2 regions of the Achromobacter aegrifaciens genome follow, and region 1 is predicted to be linked to the other one. Evidence: predicted binding sites of a transcription regulator. Region 1 holds the regulator's gene; the other holds the start of a gene.
What was found. Region 1 encodes NrdR, which represses ribonucleotide reductase genes. Its sites were predicted from a motif close to CACNANATNTNGTG; they were not measured.
Positions count from the first base shown of each region.

Region 2: a site for NrdR is predicted at 8,182-8,195, ahead of HV793_RS12870 (ribonucleoside triphosphate reductase). Genes of this name have one in related genera too.

Region 1 covers NZ_CADIKO010000001.1:2,309,763-2,319,108, reverse strand. The annotation lists gene HV793_RS10795 (DUF3142 domain-containing protein) at 1-325, shown strand, start outside; gene HV793_RS10790 (hypothetical protein) at 312-2,792, shown strand; gene ribD (bifunctional diaminohydroxyphosphoribosylaminopyrimidine deaminase/5-amino-6-(5-phosphoribosylamino)uracil reductase RibD) at 2,789-3,940, opposite strand; gene HV793_RS10780 (cysteine hydrolase family protein) at 4,119-4,682, shown strand; gene HV793_RS10775 (GlxA family transcriptional regulator) at 4,700-5,665, shown strand; gene nrdR (transcriptional regulator NrdR) at 5,739-6,218, opposite strand; gene glyA (serine hydroxymethyltransferase) at 6,424-7,674, opposite strand; gene HV793_RS10760 (LysE family translocator) at 7,892-8,515, shown strand; gene HV793_RS10755 (YbhB/YbcL family Raf kinase inhibitor-like protein) at 8,579-9,232, opposite strand; gene tyrS (tyrosine--tRNA ligase) at 9,305-9,346, opposite strand, start outside.
Region 2 covers NZ_CADIKO010000002.1:350,823-360,168, reverse strand. The annotation lists gene HV793_RS12905 (M20 family metallopeptidase) at 1-1,104, shown strand, start outside; gene HV793_RS12900 (Bug family tripartite tricarboxylate transporter substrate binding protein) at 1,119-2,099, shown strand; gene HV793_RS12895 (lipid-binding SYLF domain-containing protein) at 2,123-2,677, opposite strand; gene HV793_RS12890 (catalase) at 2,830-5,223, opposite strand; gene HV793_RS12885 (hypothetical protein) at 5,233-5,847, opposite strand; gene HV793_RS12880 (PepSY-associated TM helix domain-containing protein) at 6,136-7,743, shown strand; gene HV793_RS12875 (DUF3325 domain-containing protein) at 7,740-8,090, shown strand; gene HV793_RS12870 (ribonucleoside triphosphate reductase) at 8,202-9,346, shown strand, end outside.

The sequences.
Region 1 (9,346 bases):
GAGCCTGGCCACCTGGCGCGCCGTACTGACGCGCCAGCCCCTGTCGCCGGCGCTGTCCGTCACGGCGCGCGCAGCAGGCAGCAGCGGCGCGCAAGACCTGATTCTGGCCAACGGCGGCAATGCCGACGCAGCCCTGCCCTTCGCGATCCGCTGGCAAGGCGCTTGCCGCGCGGCCGACGGCATCAATGGCTATACCCTCGAACATGATTCCAGCGGCGCCTTCCTGCGCCGCTCCCAGAATGGCCTGCTGCATGCCGGCGGCCAACGCAACATAGGCTGGATACGCTGTGAAAACGGGCCCACGAGCTTCCATGTACAACCGTAAATCGCTTGCGGCGCTGCTGCTCCTGACGGGAGCCGGTATCGTCATCGCCTGCGGGCCGGAGTTCCCCGCCCAGCTGCTCGACGACCGCGCGGCTACGCTGCGTGCGACGCCGGCCAACGCTTTCAGCTATGAAACCGCGCGCCTCGTGGACGCCAGCGATGCGCTGCGAGCCCGCGAAGCCTATGAATTGCCGGACGGCAGCTACCTGCAAAACGCCCTGCCGGAAGACCGCGATCCCGCGCTCACGCCGGCGCAGCGGACCACGGCTCGCGCCATGCGCGCGCAGGCCGATGGCGACCGGGCCTATGCGCTGGGCGCCGATTTGCCGGAAGCGGTGCGTCTTTACGCCGCGGCCGCGGTCGACACCCATGCCGCCCGCGAAGCGCCGGACACCGACCGCCTGCTGGAGCAGGCGCGCGCCCGCTACCGCGCCATTCTCCAGTTGCCGGCGCAGCAGGCCGCGCCACGCAGCGTCTGGGCCGCCTATATGCTGGCAGAAATCGGGGACGAGACAGAGTTAGCCACTGACGACGCCGAGGCGCAGCGGCAGGCTGCGGCACAAGCCTATGGCCGCGTGCGGCAACTGGCGCGCGACGGCGCGCCGGACCCGCTGGGCCTGGCCGTTGCCAGCTACGGCCAGGAGGCGCGCCTGTTCCTCGCCGGGCCGCAGGGGCAATGCAGCTATATGGAGCTGGTCAATGCCGAGCCCTGCATGGACGCCATTCCCGCGGCCTCGCTAAAGCATGCGCTGCGCCTCTATGCCGAACAGGCCGCGCGCGACTCCGCGAGCGGCAATGCATCGCTGCGCATGCTGGCCGAATGGGCCTTGGAAGATCCGGCGCGTACGCGCCGCCTGATCGACGATCCAGTCGCGCAACGCCTGCTGGTGGCCTACGCGCTGGCCAGGGTCGGCGACATCGTCGATGGCAGGCCGGACAGCGCCAGCGATCCGTACGCCGCCTACGATACGACTGGCCAGGTGGGGTTGGCCGATGCGGCGCAAGGGCATGACGTCACACCCAATCCGGCGCTGCAATCGCTGGTTGCGGCATTGGAAACCCAGGACCTGAAGCAGGTGCCGAACGCCGACCGCGTAGCCGCGCTGGCCTACCGCATCGGCCGCTACGAGCTGGCGCAGACGTTGGCCGCGCGGCTGGACACGGCCTTGGCCTGGTGGGTCCGCGCCAAGCTGGCGCTGCGGCAAGGCGATACGCAGGCGGCGGCCCAGGCCTATGCCCAGGCTGCACGCGCGTTTCCGCGCGCCGACGGCAGCCTGGAGGCTGTCGGCGCGGCGCGCCTGCTGGGCGAACAAGGCGTGTTGACGCTGTCGCGCGGCCAGTATGTCGAGGCGCTGGATCAACTACTGCACGCCACCGTGAAGGACGATCCGGCCAATCCGGCCGGAGGCTTCTGGTTATCCACCCCGTACTGGAATGACGCTGCCTACGTCGCTGAGCGCGTGCTGACCACCGCCGAACTCAAGTCCTATGTGGACCGGCATGCGCCCGCCACTCCGGCGCCGGCAAGGTCCGTGCCGCGCGATCCGCAGAATTTCTACGACTGGGTAAGGCAGCATCCCATCACCGCATCCGATCGCCTGCGCCTGCTGCTGGCGCGCCGGATGGTGCGCGAAGGTTCGATCGAGCTGGCGCTGCCCTATTTCCCCGCCGATTCGGACGCCCGCTACGCCACGCTGGAAAGCGTCGACGGCAAGTGGGAAGTGCGTCTGCAGGAAACCCGCCGGCTCGCCGCGGAGTATGGCGCGGCCTTGCGCCGTGCCGGGAGCGCCTGGGGCCGCACATCACGGGCGCAAGCCTGGTACGAAGCTTCGCGGCTGGCGCGGCGCGACGGGATGGAGATCATGGGCTACGAACAGGAGCCGGATTTTGCGGTCTATGGCGGCAACACCAGTTATGGCGCGGGACGCAGCGCGGTCCCAGGCTGGAAGGCAGAGGATGACGATGCCGGAACGCCCGACACGCCGGCCTTGCGTGCCGCCGCCGCGCTGCCGGGCCCGTTTGTCACCGAAGAGGAACGCCGTCGCTATGCCGCCAGCGAAGCGCAGCCCTACACTCGCTTCCACTACCGCGAGATCGCGGCCAATCATGCGCTGCGCGCGTCCGACGAGCTGCCGCGCCGCTCGCAAGCCTACGCCGCCGTGCTGTGCCAGGGCGCCCGCTACATCATCGACGACTCCCCGGAACTGGCCGCCACGATCTACCGCCGCTATATAGAACACGGCGCGCAGGTGCCGTTCAGCGGCTCTTTCGGCCGCGAATGCGCCGCGCCCGATTTCCAGGCGGCTGCCTGGTTCCATTACACGCAGGCCGGAAAATCGTGGGAACGTCTGCGCCGCGACCATCCCGGCCTGCTGCTGGCGGCCGCGTTGTTGGCCCTGGCCGGCGGCGCTGCCACGATCCTGGCCTGGCGCTACACCGCGGCGCGCACGAGCCGGCGCCGCGCCTAAGACAGCTCAGGCAGCTCCACCCGCCGCGTCAGCTGATTCCAGGTGTCGGCCACCCGGGCGCGCACGCGCAGATCTGCGCCCACCGGCGCGGTCTCGATGAATTCATAGCGGCGGGCGCCGTCCAGGTGCTCCAGCATGGGCAGGCGGACCATGCCGGCGGCGTCGCCCAGCAGCACCGGCGCCAGGTACAGCAGCAGTTCATCCACGCAGCCCGCGGCGACCAACGCGCCGCTCAGGCCCGCGCCGGCTTCGACGTGGACCTCGTTGAATTGTTCCTGCGCCAGCCAGCGCATCATCGCCGGCAGATCGACCCGGCCCGGCGCCTCGCCCGGCAGCAGCACCACGCGGGCGTTCCTGGCCTGCAGGCGCGCGGCCTTGGCGGCATCTTCGCGAGCCGTGAAGATGATGACCTCGGCGCCATCGAACAACCGCGCGTCCTCGGGGATTTCAAAACGGCCGTCCACTACCGCCTTGCGCGGCTGGCGGGGCGTGTCCACGCCTCTGACATTGAGCTGCGGATCGTCTTTCAGCACGGTGCCCATGCCGGTCAGCACCACGCAGGCGCGGGCGCGCCAGCGGTGTCCGTCGGCGCGAGCCTCGCGTCCGGTGATCCATTGCGAGACGCCGTTATGCAGCGCGCTGCGCCCGTCCAGCGAGGCCGCCATCTTCATCCACACCCACGGCAGGCCGCGGCTCATGCGCGAGATGAAACCCGCGTTGATGGCCAGCGCCTCCGCGCGGCAGACGCCCGTGGTCACCGCGATCCCGGCATCGCGCAGACGCGCCAGTCCTTGCCCATTGACCAGCGGATTGGGGTCGCCGATGGCCACCACGACCCGCGCCGGCCGGGCCGCAAGCACAGCGTCCACGCAGGGCGGCGTGCGGCCAAAATGGCTGCAGGGTTCCAGGGTGACGTAAAGCGTGGCGCCTTCCACGGATTCGCCGCGCGCCTGGACGTCGCGCAAGGCGCAGACTTCCGCGTGCGGGCCGCCCGGCGGCTGCGTGGCGCCTTCGCCCAGCACCCGGCCGTCGCGCACGATCACGCAGCCGACCCGGGGGTTGGGCGCGGTGGTGTACATGACGGTCTGCGCCAACGCCAGGGCGCGGCGCATCCAGAAAATGTCGTCGTTGTCGCTGGGAATCATCATGTCCAGGATTGTATGTCCGCCGCAGGGCGGGCAGGCGGTCCGGCAGCGGGTCCACGGGGCAGCGGCGGCCAATGTCCGTTTTAGGCCGATGGCCGTCTTTCGCCGCGCTCGCCGCCACGCCGGATTGCAGTAAAAATAGCTGCACACCCCTACAATTCGCCATCCAGGAGCACGGCCCATGAAACAAGCACTGATCGTCATCGACGTACAAGACTCTTTCCGGCAACGTCCGTTTTGGGATGAAACCGAGTATCCGGCGTTCGTGGAGCAGATCCAATCCTTGATCGACGCCGCCCAGGCCCGCGACATTCCGGTGCTGCAGGTGTTCCACACCAGCGTGTCGAACGACCCCGCCAACCCCTTCTCGGTGGCCTCCGGCCACGTCAAGACGCTCAAGGAACTGCGCATCGAGCCCACCGCCGTGTTCCACAAGACCGTGCATTCCTCGCTCTACGCCAAAGACGCGGACGGCGCCAGCCTGCAGGACTGGCTGGTGAAGCACGGCATCGAAGGCATCATCGTCAGCGGCATCCGCACCGAACAGTGCTGCGAAACCACCTCGCGCCACGCCAGCGACGCCGGCTACAAGGTGGTGTTCCCCACGGACGCCACCCTGACCTTTGCCATGCAGAGCCCGTCCGGCCAGCATTACACGCCGGCCGAGATCCGCGACCGGACCGAGCTGGTGCTGCAAGGGCGTTTTGCCCGCATCGCACGCGCGGCCGACGCGCTGGCGGCCTGACACTGGCGGAGGGCCGCATGGTTCCGGTGTATTTCGTGCTGACGCGGGGCGTCGTGCTGCTGGACGTGGCAGGCCCCGCGGAGGCCTTCCGCGTCGCCAACAAGCTGGTTCCCGGGGCCTTCGAACAGCATTTCTGCGGTCCGTCCCGGGAAGTCGAAAGCGGCCTGCCCGGCTTGCACCTGACTCATATCCAAGCCCTGCCGGCCAGCCTGCCGCCCGAAGCCCTGGTCATCATTTCCGGCGTGGTGGGCAAGCCCACGCGCCTGGACGACCCCGACTCGCGCGCCATCATCGACTGGCTGGCGGCCCGCCATCCGGTGGACGGCTTCACGCTGATGACGGTGTGCGCAGGCGCCCTGTTCGCCGCCGCCGCCGGCCTGACGCGGCAGCGCGACTGCACCACACACCACACTTGCCTGGAACAGCTGGCCAGCATTGACCCGAGCGCGCGGCTGCATGACAACCGCATCTTCGTCGAAGACGGCAAACTGGTCAGCAGCGCCGGCATCACGGCCGGCATCGATTTGGCTCTGCACATGGTGTCGCGCCATTGCGGCCCGCGCGTGGCCAGCGAAACGGCGCGCGACATGGTGGTCTACCAACGGCGCGCCGGCACGGATTCCACGCTGTCGCCCTGGCTGGACCATCGCAGCCACCTGCATCCAGGCGTGCACCGGGTGCAGGACGCGGTCATCCGTGATCCGGCGGCGCCCTGGTCGGCGCAATCGCTGGCGGACCAGGCGCACACCAGCGCGCGCCATCTGACGCGGCTGTTCCGCGAACACGCGGGCTGCACGCCAATGGACTACCTGTATCAGATACGCGTGGCGCTGGCGCGCGACCTGCTGCGCGATACCCGGCTGGACCTGGAGCGCGTGGCCGAAAAGTCGGGATTCGGCTCGGCGCAGCACATGCGCCGCGTCTGGCGCAAGTTCCAGCCGCTGACGCCCAGCCTGGCGCGTACGGCTCCCACCATGCAATGACGGCGCCGCAGCGCCGTCATTTTCGAGCTTCGATGCGGCCAGCCGGCCGCGGATCGGTTGAACCTGAGCCCTGCTAGTCCTTGCGCAGCTTGCCCGGCAACAGCGGCCCTTGCATCTCGCGGATGGCTTCGACGAATTCGCCGATGTCCTCGAAGCTCTTGTAGACCGAAGCGAAGCGCACGTATGCCACCTTGTCGAGCTTGCGCAGTTCGTTCATCACGAGCTCGCCTATATGTTCGCTGGGCACTTCACGCAGCCCGCTGGCCAGCAGCTGCTCTTCGATGCGCGCGACCGCGGCGTCCACGTCTTCCGTGCTGACGGGACGCTTGCGCAGCGCCAGGCTCAGGCTGGCGCGCAGCTTGCCGGGGTCGTAGTCGCTGCGGCTGCCATTGCGCTTGACGATGGAGGGCATGGCCAGCTCCACCCGTTCATAGGTGGTGAAACGTTTGTCACAGGACAGGCAGCGACGGCGACGGCGTATGGCGTCGCCTTCTTCGGAGACCCGGCTGTCTACGACCTGCGTTTCGGCATTGCCGCAAAATGGACACCGCATGTGTGATCCCTAAAGGCACTGAGGGGGCAATAGTTGAGCATATTGTAACGAGGCGTCCGGCCGCCAGCGCCAATACGGGCTAATCCGCCCCCGTATTTTTTACCAGGCGGCGCCAGCCGCCCGAAAACAAAGGGACGGCGCCTTGCGGGGCCGTCCCTGGTAGACCGCTGCGGCCGGGCCACAGCCCGCCGCAGGGATTGCTCGCTTACTTCTTGCCGTAGACCGGCAGGCGCGAGGTCAGTTCGTTGACCTTTGCACGCACGGCGGCGATGTTGGCTTCGTCGCGCGGGTTGTCCAGCACGTCGGCGATCAGGTTGGCGGTCAGCTCGGCTTCGGCTTCGGTGAAGCCGCGCGTGGTCATGGCCGGCGTGCCCAGGCGGATGCCGCTGGTCACGAAGGGCTTTTCCGGGTCGTTCGGGATGGCGTTCTTGTTGACCGTGATGTGGGCCTGGCCCAGCACGGCTTCCGCTTCCTTGCCCGTGATGCCCTTGGAACGCAGGTCCACCAGCATGACGTGGCTTTCGGTGCGGCCGGAGACGATGCGCAGGCCGCGCTTGACCAGCGTGTCGGCCAGCACCTTGGCGTTCTTGACCACTTGCTGCGCGTAGTCCTTGAAGGCGGGTTCCAGCGCTTCCTTGAAGGCCACGGCCTTGCCGGCGATGACGTGCATCAGCGGACCGCCCTGGATGCCGGGGAAGATCGCCGAGTTGATGATCTTCTCGTGCTCGGCCTTCATCATGATGACGCCGCCGCGCGGGCCGCGCAGCGACTTGTGCGTGGTCGAGGTGACGAAGTCGGCGTGCGGCACCGGGTTGGGATAGGCGCCGCCAGCGACCAGGCCGGCGTAGTGGGCGATGTCGACCATGAACAGCGCGCCGTTTTCACGGGCGATGCGGGCCATGCGCTCGAAGTCGATGTGCAAGGCGTAGGCGGAGGCGCCAGCCACGATCAGCTTGGGCTTGTGCTCCTTGGCCAGTTGCTCGACCTGGTCATAGTTCAGGACTTCGTTTTCGTCCAGGCCGTAGGAGATGAAGTTGTACAGCTTGCCCGAGGCGTTGACCGACGCGCCGTGCGTCAGGTGGCCGCCTTCGGCCAGGCTCATGCCCAGCACGGTGTCGCCCGGCTTCAGGACGGCCATGTACACGCCCTGGTTGGCCTGCGAACCCGAGTTGGGCTGCACGTTGGCGGCTTCGGCGCCGAAGATCTGCTTCAGGCGGTCGATGGCCAGCTGCTCGACCACGTCCACGTATTCGCAACCGCCGTAGTAGCGCTTGCCCGGATAGCCTTCGGCGTACTTGTTGGTGAGCTGCGTGCCCTGGGCTTCCATGACGGCCGGGCTGGCGTAGTTCTCCGAGGCGATCAGCTCGATGTGCTGTTCCTGGCGGACGTCTTCCTTCTGGATGGCGGCCCAAACGTCCGGGTCAGCCTTGGACAAGGTGAGGTTGCGGTCAAACATGACGGGGGGTTCCTGAGGCGGTAAGAGAGGAGAAAACTGCGCCCGGGTGGGTAAACCCGGAGAATGACGGATAGTTTACCCCGTCGGACAGGATCAAATGCTCCCAAAATGCAGGGAACCCGGGCAAAATTCCCGGCATGGGCGCGAAAACCACGCCATCCTCCGCGGCCGGAAAAGCCGTCTCAATCCGACTTGAGAAACTTTCATGCAAAGCGCCATGCTCATAACCTACTCGTTAGTAGCTGCGGTCAGCGTCGTCAGCCCCGGCCCGGCCACCATGCTGGCCATCCGTAACGGCGCGGCGGGTGGATGGCGGGCCGTGCTGCCCTCCACCCTGGGTAATGTCACCGGGCTGTTCCTGCTGTCGGCCGCCGCCATGCTGGGACTGGGCGTGGTGCTGCAATCGTCCGCCATGCTGTTCATGCTGCTCAAGCTGGCCGGCGCGGCGTACCTGCTCTACATCGGCCTGCGGCACCTGCTGGGCCGCTCGAACATTGCGCCGCCCGCAGACGCCGCCGCGCTGGCGCCGCGCAGCGCTGGGCGGCTCTATTCGGAAGCCGCGCTGGTTGCAACGCTGAACCCCAAGCCCATCCTGTTCTTCACGGCGCTGTTTCCTCAGTTCCTGAACGCGGCCGAGCCCTTGCTGCCGCAGTTCTTCATCCTGACGGGCATCTTCACGGGCATGTCGCTGGTGTCGCTGCTGGCCTATGGCGCCTTGGCCCACCGCGCCCGGCGCCTGGTGCGCCAACCCCGCATCGTGACCTGGATCAACCGCCTGGTCGGCGCCATCTTCATCACTTTTGGATTGGCGCTGCTGCGGCTCAAGCGCGCCACGGGCTGAATCTTTTCGGCGATGAAAAAAGGCCGCAGTCGCAAGACTGCGGCCTTTCTGTGGCGCGGCGAATCAGGCCGAGGTGGCGCCGATCTGCTTGGGAGCCAGTTTTGGATTGAGCGTATAGGTGCCGGTCAACGACGCCTGCGCCAACACGTGCTTCTGGATCGCGCGCAGCGCGTCTTCGCCGGTGAACGAACCCTGCAGGTTCAGCGTGGGCACGTCCAGCGCATACAGGGTGAAGACGTAGCGGTGCGGGATGGCGTCGTTCCAGGGCGGGCACGGGCCGTCATAGCCGAAGTAGTCGCCGCTCATGTCGTGATCGTTGGCGAACCATGACGAGTACGAGTTGATGCCCTGGCGCGCATCCATCGGCGCCAGCGGGCCGCCCTTGCCGCGCGGCGTGATGCCGCTGGAGAAGGCGCCTTCCTCGATGTCGCGCAGGTCGGCCGGCAGATCGACCAGCACCCAGTGGAAGAAGTCCACGCGGGGCAGGCTGGCCGGCACCTCGCGGCCTTCCTGGTTGACGTCGTCGGGTTCGGAGGGCACATCGGGATCATGGCAGATCAAGGCAAACGACTGCGTGCCCGCCGGAACTTCGTCCCAGGAAAACTGCGGGTTGAAGTTGTCTGCCAGCGCGACGTGCGATTGCGCATCGATCCTGCCGAAGGCGTAGCGTTCGGGAATCGACTCGTTATCGGAAAAGGACAAACTCGAAAGTTTCATGTCGTGCTCCTTGATGTGCCGCAAAGGCCCCACTGCCCCTGTCTGTACCCTCAGCGTATCAAAACTTCGCAATCATGGGTTCAAGTTAACACGCGCAAATTTGCGCTTGCCCAC
Region 2 (9,346 bases), on a different contig from region 1:
GGCCGCGATCCCTGGCGCCTGCAGGTCGAAGGCGACCGCTGGTACGGACGCGGCACCGCCGACAACAAGGGCCAGCACAGCATCAATCTGGAAGCCTTGCGCCAGGTCATCGCCGCGCGCGGCGGCAGGCTCGGTTTCAACACGATCTGGCTGATCGAGACCGGCGAGGAAGCGGGCTCCCCCGGACTGGCCGCCTTCTGCGAGGCACAGCGCGAGGCGCTGGCGGCGGATGTCTTCATCGCCAGCGACGGCCCGCGGCTGAGCGCGCAGCGTCCCACCCTGTTCATGGGCTCGCGCGGCGCGGTGAACTTCGAACTGAAACTGCGCGCGCGCGAACGCGGCTACCACTCGGGCAACTGGGGCGGCCTGCTGGCCAACCCCGCCATCGTGCTGGCGCACGCCATCGCCACGCTGGTCGATGCGCGCGGCCGAATCACGGTGCCCGGCCTGCGCCCGCCCCCCATCCCGGAGGCGGTGGCCGGGGCGCTGGCCGACCTGGAAGTCGGCGGCGGCGAAGACGACCCCGACATCAACGCGTGGTGGGGCGAACCCGGGCTGAGCGCGCCCGAAAAAGTGTTCGGCTGGAACAGCCTGGACGTCCTGACCTTTGGCGCCGGCGATCCGGCCAAGCCGGTCAACGCCATACCGCCCGAGGCCGTGGCCTGGTGCCAGCTGCGTTTCGTGGTCGGCACGGACTGGCGCGCGCTGGAAACGCACGTGCGGGAACACCTGAGCGCGGCGGGCTTCGAGGACGTGCAGGTGCGCATCGGCATGCAGGCCGGCGCCACCCGTCTGTCGCCCGACAATCCCTGGGTGCGCTGGGCCGCGGCCTCGCTGGAACGCAGCACCGGCAAGCGGCCGGCGCTGCTGCCCAACCTGGGCGGCTCGCTGCCCAACGACATCTTCGCCGACCAATTGGGACTGCCCACATTGTGGGTGCCGCATTCCTATCCCGCTTGCGCCCAGCACGCGCCCAACGAACACCTGCTGGGCAGCGTCGCCCGCGAGGGGCTGGCCATCATGGCTGGCCTGTACTGGGACCTGGGCGATCAGGGCAGCGCCCTGCGCCAGGCGGCTGCGCGCCCGTCTTCCAACGCCAACTGACCGGAATCTCCGACATGAACGTCAAACTCCGCGCCGCCCTGGCCGCCGCAAGCCTTGCCGCCGCCGCGCATGCGGGCGGCGTCCAAGCCGCCTATCCAGAACAGGCAATCAAGATCGTCGTACCCTTCACGCCGGGCGGAGCGACCGACGCCGTGGCGCGTCTGCTGGCCAACAAGCTGTCCGGCAAGTTCGGCCAGCCGGTCATCGTGGAGAACCGCCCCGGCGCATCCACCGTGATCGGCGCGGAAGCGGCGGCGCGCGCGCAGCCTGACGGCTACACCCTGATGCTGTCGGGCAGCACCACCTATACCGTGCTGCCGGCGCTCAAGCCCGGGCTGCCCTACGACCCGCAAAAGAGCTATGAACACATCGCCATCGTCGCCATGGCGCCCGTGGTGCTGCTGGCCAAGAACGGCCTTGCGGCCAGCACTGCGCAGGAAGCGGCGGCGCTGGCCCGGCAGCAAAGCGCCAAGGGCGGCCTGATGTACGGCACCTTCGGTCCCGGATCCGCGCCACACCTGGCGGGCGAGATGTACGCCGAGGCCGCGGGCGCCAAGATGTTGCCGGTGCCCTACAAGGGCAGCGCGCAGCTGGTCACGGCCATGATAGGCGGCGAGGTCGACCTGGGCGTGGACACCGTGTCTTCCGCCGCGCCGCAGGTCCGCGCCGGCAAGATCCGCGCGCTGGCCGTGACGGGCGAACGCCGCATGCCGCAACTGCCCGACGTGCCGACCTTCGCGGAAGCCGGCATGGCGGACGTTTCTTTCGTGGGCTGGTACGCGCTGGTGGCGCCGGCGCGCACGCCGGCCCCTGTGGTGGATACCCTGAGCCGCGCCGTGGCGGAAATCATGGAGGATCCGCAGGTCCGCAAATCGGTGGCGGACCTGGCGCTGGATCCGGTCTATCTGCCCGGGCCGGCATTCAAGGCGCAGATCACGAAGGAACTGCGCACCTTTTCCGAAGTAGCGGCCCGCGCGGGCATCACGCTGGACTAACCGCGGCAGCTTGAAGCCTGGCCTCAGTCCGGTTGGGTGCGGGTGATCTTGGACCCTTCCAGGCCCATGCCCGCCATCAGCCCCTGTCCGCCGAATGGCACGGCATAGACATCCTGGCTCAGGGTGGTGGTGGTAATGCTGGCGGCATAGCTGTCATCCACCACGACCAGGCTGGGGCCGGCGCCAAGCGACCAGCCGTCGCTCTGGTCCAGGTACCGCATCGCCGGCTCGTTCATGAAGAACAGCGCATAGCTGAACTCCTGCGCGCCGGCCTGAAGACCGAACGATACGGCCGATATGTTGTAGTAAGCCTGGACCTTGCCGCGACGGATGAGCGCGCCGTCGCCGGTTTCCGCGCCGACCAGCAGGCCGCCCTTCAGAATGCGGGGAAACACCAGCACGCCCACCGCCTTGTTGCCCAGTACACGCGTCTTGGGTTCCTGCTGGTACAGGCGATCCAGCGCACTCTGCGCTTCACGGCTGAGCTCGGCCGCCGACTCCGCCCTGGCCTGCGGCGCCAGGAAGATACAGGCGACCCACAAAAAAAGGCTGGCCCAAAGCCAGCCGCGGATACTCATAGGCAAAACGGACGCGCGACGCATACAGCCCCCTGATCTCGAAAGGAAAAGGACGGCAAGCGCCCGACGCGCTCGCCCCGACTTGCCGGATCAGTATTGGCAGGCGCCGATGCCTTGTCAAGATACACATGCACCTGGCCGCAGCGGCGGCATCAAACCCTGGGCGGCGTGGTCTCCCTTTCCGGGTGGCGATGCCGGCCCAGGGCTTCGATGAAGGCGGTCACGCTCTTGGCGGCGGCCGCCGCGTCCATCCTTAGCAGTCCGCCATCCGCCGTATCGGCGGACAGGCCCGCCGCGGCAAGCAGCTGCACGCCCTCGCCCATGCCCATCAAAGTCTTCCCGTGGCGATAGGCGTCGCGCAGGAACTCCAGCGCGCGTCCGTCCGATTCCAGGCGGGCCACCGCAGCCTCGCCGCCCGCCGCAACCACGCCATCGAACAGCGCCGAAGGATGGTTGTCCAGGGAAGCATCGGCATCCAGCGTGCCGCCCCCGGCAGCCGGGACGGGCCCGATGCGCTGCCCGACGAGCCGCACGATGGCGCCCGTCGCGATCAGCGCCTGGGCTACGGCGGACACGCTCTTGCCATCCGCGCCCTCCGCCACCAGGATTGCGACCTTGCGCGTGGCGATGCCGCCATCCCCAGGGCGCGCAGCCAATGACAATGCCGGCGACACCTCGACTTCCGGCTTGGGCGGACGCTCGATCGCCCGCGGCAAGGGCGCGGGCAAGGCCATGCCCAGCTGGTCGGCCACGCCCTGCGCCAGTTCTTCGGACACGTTGCGCAGCGACGCGACCATGCGCTGGCGCACCGCCGGCACCGTGACCTTGCCTAATTCAAAGGCATAGGCGTCGGCGATGTGGCGTTTTTCCCAGTCTGCCTGACTGTCGTAGAACAGCGTCGCCTGGTTGTAATGCTCGGCGAATTTTTCAGGATGCCCTCGCAGTTCGTCGCCCGTCTCCGGCTCCGGAAACGACACGAAGCCATCCATGCCGGCCTGGAACGGACAGCCGCCGGCAAGCGAGTTGGGCTCGTAGGCCACGCGGCCGCGATGGATGGCCTGGCGATGCATGCCGTCGCGCTGGTTGTTATGCACGGGCGCAAGCGGCGCATTGATCGGGATTTCATGGAAGTTGGGGCCACCCAGCCGCGAAATCTGCGTGTCCACGTAGGAATGGATGCGCCCGGCCAATAGCGGGTCATTGGTGAAGTCCAGGCCCGGCACGATGTGGGCAGCGCAAAAAGCGACCTGCTCGGTCTCGGCGAAGAAGTTGTCGGGATTGCGGTCCAGCACCATCCGCCCCACCGGCACCACGGGCACCAGTTCCTCCGGCACGATCTTGGTGGCGTCCAGCACGTCGAAGCTGAAGCCTTCGGCCTGCTCCTCGGTGAATACCTGCACGCCCAGCTCCCACTGCGGGCCATTGCCGGCGTCGATCGCCTCCCAAAGATCGCGGCGGTGGAAGTCAGGGTCCGCGCCGGATACCTTCACGGCTTCATTCCAGACCTGCGAATGCGTGCCAAGTAGCGGATTCCAATGGAATTTCACCAGCCGCGACTCGCCCGCGGCGTTGACGAAGCGGAAGGTGTGCACGCCAAAGCCCTGCATCATCCGGTAGCTGCGCGGGATGGCACGGTCCGACATCAGCCACATCAGCATGTGGGTGGATTCCGGCATCAGCGACACGAAGTCCCAGAAGGTGTCGTGCGCGGACGCGGCCTGGGGCATGCCATGATGCGGCTCGGGCTTCACGGCGTGCACCAGGTCCGGGAACTTCATCGCGTCCTGGATGAAGAAGACCGGCATGTTGTTGCCGACCAGATCCCAGTTGCCCTCGTCGGTATAGAACTTCACGGCGAAACCGCGCACGTCCCGCGCCGTGTCCTTGGAGCCGCGCTCACCTGCCACCGTCGAAAAACGCACGAACACCGGCGTGCGCTTGCCGGCTTCGGCGAACAAAGAGGCCGCGGTCAGGTCGGTCAGCGGCTTGTAGCATTCGAAGTAGCCGTGAGCCGCCGAACCGCGCGCATGCACGATGCGCTCGGGAATCCGCTCGTGGTCGAAATGCGTGATCTTCTCGCGCAGGATGAAGTCCTTGAGCAGCGCCGGCCCGCGCAAACCCGCCTTCAGCGAGTGCTGGTTGTCGCTGACGCGCACGCCCTGGTTGGTGGTCAGCATCTGTCCGCTTGAATCCGCACGCACGCGTTCCAGCCGGCCGTCGGCCGCGTTGATGCCGGCCGCGGCCGCGCCCCCGGTCTTGGCCGAGGTCTCGGCTTCGGACAGCGAACTGGCCGTCGCGGAAGGATCCGCTGCCGCGACGTGCGCGCCGGCGTAGGGGCACCGCGCCCCTGCTTCACCGTACTCCGCCGCCTTGCCGGCATTGTGGGGAATCGCGGCGGCCGTATCACCCACGGCCGCCGCGCGCTTGAGCGCCGGATGGCTGGGCTTGCCCGCGGGTCCGGACGCGGGGCCGCTGTCCGTATTCAGGTAGGCCGTGTCCACGGCCGCGCCTGCGCCGCCCTTGCCTGCTGCTTTCTTGGCTGGCATCGCAATCTCCTAGTGGCTCAACATCTTGCCGCGCGCCTGCTCGGCCCGCGATGCGCCGATGGCGGTCTCCACCTGCTTGACCTCTTCGGGAGGCGGCAGCACCGCCGGCAATCCCAGCGACTGGATCCACAGTTCGCGCGACCAGCCCTGCGTGTGATAAAGGTGGTGGTCCTCGTCGGTGGCCACGGCGTCATACGCCTGCTTCAATACCTTGGCCTCGTCGCCGCTGTGCTGCTCGGCAATCACGCCGATCAGGGACCAGTTCGCGTGGTCCTTGGTCTCGGCCAGCACCACGCATTCGGTGGCGACCAGTTGGGCCGCGTCCGGATCGCCCGCGCTGATCGCCATCTTCATGGCCTTGACCAATGCCTCGCCGATATGGCGCACGACCTGGCGGCCCGGCGGCTGCGCCTGCGGATCCAGCCGCAGTTGCTCGAATACGGTCAATAGCACCCGGCGATGCGTGCGGGTTTCTTCCAGGTAGCCGAGCCATTCCTTTTTCAGGTCCTCGTTCACCGCGCAGGACACGGCGGTTTCGTACACGGCCAGGCCGCCTATTTCGGTTTCCAAGGCCTGGTACAGCAGTTCCTCGATCTGCGAGGCGTTTGCAGCTTTGCGTTTCATGTGGCGCTCCTCTTTCATGTCTTGCGGGCATCCGCGCATGCCCGCGGCGGATATGCGGATGGAGCGCCTACCCAGCAATCGCCGTGCCCGGCCCGCGCGATGGCAGTTGCCTGCGGCAGCTCGGAGCGGATGCCGCTTGCGCGGCAAAAAATACAAGGCCGACGGCAGGGACAACCTCGTCCCCATTTAGACTAGAATTGGAACCATTCTCAATAAAATCAGACCGCCCGGCTCGCGGCGGCGCCAACAAGAAAGAGGCTCGTCCTGAAATCCGGTTTCCGCCTATCCATGGCCTGGCTCCATACCTGGGTCGGCCTGTGGTTTTCCTGGCTGCTGTTCGCCATCTTCCTGACGGGATCGCTGGCCGTCTTCTCCGAACCCATCACGCACTGGATGACGCCCGAGCACCAGGAGGCGGAAGCGCAGGCTGCGCAAAAGGAAAGCGTTCCGGTGGACCGCGCGCGCCGGCTGGAACTGGCGGTGGACTATATGGCGCGCAACCATGCGGGCGCCGGCATGTGGGAAATCTGGCCGGTGGACCGCTTTCACGACAACGGCCTGACGGCCTATTGGTTCGACCAGAACGGCCAGTACGCGGATGCCGAACTCGACCCCGACACGGGCGCCGAACTGGCGGACCACCACGACGCCGAAGGCCGCGCGACGATGGGCGGCACGCATTTCGTGAACTTCCACTACACGCTGCACGACGCCGGCCTGGGGCTGTGGATCGTTGCCTTCGCCAGCATGGCGATGCTGGTCGCGCTGATTTCCGGCGTGGTCACGCACAAGCGCATCTTCAAGGACTTCTTCACCTTCCGCGCCAGGAAGGGCCAACGGTCCTGGCTGGATGCGCACAACGCCGTGGCGGTGCTGACCCTGCCTTTCCAATTCATGATCGCCTACACGGGCATCGTGATTTCGAGCGCGATACTGATGCCCGCCCCCGTCACGGCCACCTACGGCCCGGGTCCCCAGGCCAGCCGCCTTTATCTGGCCGAACTGTCCGGCGAGGAGCGTCCCTCGCGCACGGGTGTGGCGCTGGCCATGCCGGCGCTCGAACCCATCGTGGCCCGAGGCGAACAGTTGATCGGACAGACGGCGCGCGCCATCGTCATCAACAATCCCGAAGACAGCTCCATGCGGATCGGCGTCTACGGCTGGAACGAAGACGCCGACACCTTCCACAACATCAGCGCCACCACGGGCATGGCGGAGTTCTCCGCCAGCGGCGAACTGCTGCGCCTGCGCCCCGCGGGCGGCGTGCACGGCGGCGCGCCGGCGCTGGCGTTCCAGGTGATGAGCGACCTGCACATGTCCAGGTTCGGCGGGCTGGCCGTCAGCTGGCTGTACTTCGTCTGCGGCCTGGCGGGCGCGGCCATGATGGGTACCGGCGCGCTGCTGTTCATGGTCAAGCGCCGCGCCAAGCATGGCGGAGAATTCGGCAGCGCGACGGCGCGCATGTACCGGCTGATAGAAGGCCTGAACGTGGCCGCGCTGGCCGGGCTGGCGATCGCCTGCATCAGCTACCTCTGGGCCAACCGCCTGCTGCCCGTGGCGCTGGAAAACCGCGCGCTATGGGAGTTGCGCTGCTTCTTCCTGGTGTGGGCGCTGACCCTGGCGCATGCCTGGCTGTGCAGCCCGCGCCGCGCCTGGATCTCGCAACTGGTCCTGCTGTCCGCGCTGTGCCTGCTGCTGCCGGCGCTATCGTTCGTCACATTGGGCGACCATCCGGCAGCGCAGATCGCACGCGGCGATTGGGAGAGCGCGGGCGTCGAACTGACGTCCGCCGCATTCGGCGTACTATCGGGCTGGGCGGCCCTGCTGTTGTGGCGACGGCCCGCATCCGCGCCCATCCGGCGCAATCCCCGCAGTGACGCAGAGGCGGCCGCATGAACACCAACGACCTGTACGCGATTTCCATGGCGCTGCTGCTGACCTATTCAGGCATGGCCTGCCTGAGCCTGGCCATGCCGCGCCATTACGACCAGGTCTGGGGACGCGATCCCTCCGCCGGCCATACCCGCGTGCTGCGCGGCGCCGGCGTGCTGCTGCTGGCGCTGGCGCTACTGCCCTGCGTGGGACTCTGGGGCAACACCGTAGGCGTGGTGGCCTGGCTGGGCTGGCTGTCGGCCGGCGCGCTGCTCTGGGTCGGCATGCTGTCGTGGGCGCCGCGTCCGGCAGCCCGCACCGCGGCGCTGGCCGTGGCGATATCCCTGGCCGGGGTCGGCATCGGCTTCTGAAGCGCAGGTTTGACGCGCATCAAGCAAGCCTGATATCCAGGCGGTGCCGGGCGGCGCCCGCACCATATGTGGTGGTAGAGTTTTCACACCCTACTACATATGGTGTCAGTCATGCATATCCAGCACATCCTCAAGCGCGACGGCCGGGTCGCGGAGTTCGACCGCGACAAGATCGCCCAAGCCATGGCGGCGGCCGGCAACAGCACGGGAGAACTGGACCTGGCAGGCGCGCAGGCCTTGACCGACACCGTCATCGCCGCACTGGAAGGCAACCCCTGCCCGGGCGTCGAGACCATCCAGAACCGCGTGGAAGAAGCCCTGGTGCAGGCCGGCCATTGGCGCACAGCGCGCGCCTACATCGTGCACCGCGAACAGCACGCCCGGCTGCGCGCGCTGCGCCACACGCTGGTGGACGTGGAAAGCGCGATGGAGGAATACCTGGACCAGCGCGACTGGCGCGTCAACGCCAACGCCAACCAGGGCTACAGCCTGGGCGGCCTGATCCTGAACGTGGCCGGCAAGGTCACCGCCAACTACTGGCTGTCCAACGTATTCGCGCCCGAGGCGGGCCGCGCCCATCGCGAAGGCGACATCCACATCCATGACCTGGACATGCTGAGCGGCTATTGCGCCGGCTGGTCGCTGCGCCAGCTGTTGACCGAAGGCTTCAACGGCATCCCCGGCAAGGTCGAAGCCACGCCGCCACGCCACATGTCCGCGGCCATCGGCCAGATCGTCAACTTCCTGGGTACGTTGCAAAACGAATGGGCCGGCGCGCAGGCCTTCAGCTCCTTCGACACCTACATGGCGCCCTTCATCCGCCGCGACGCCATGACGTACGCGGACGTGAAGCAGTCCATGCAGGAACTCATCTACAACCTGAACGTGCCCAGCCGCTGGGGCACGCAGACGCCCTTCACCAACCTCACGTTCGACTGGACCTGCCCGCCGGACCTGAAGGACCAGATCCCGTATATCGGCGGCGAGGAAATGCCCTTCTCCTACGGCGACCTGCAGACCGAGATGGACATGATCAACCGCGCCTACATCGAAGTCATGATGGCTGGCGACGCCAAGGGCCGCGTGTTCACTTTCCCCATCCCGACCTACAACATCACGCCCGACTTCGACTGGGACCACCCCAACACCGAGCGCCTGTTCGAGATGACAGCGCGCTACGGCCTGCCCTATTTCCAGAACTTCCTGAACTCGGACCTGGAGCCGCACATGGTGCGCTCGATGTGCTGCCGCCTCCA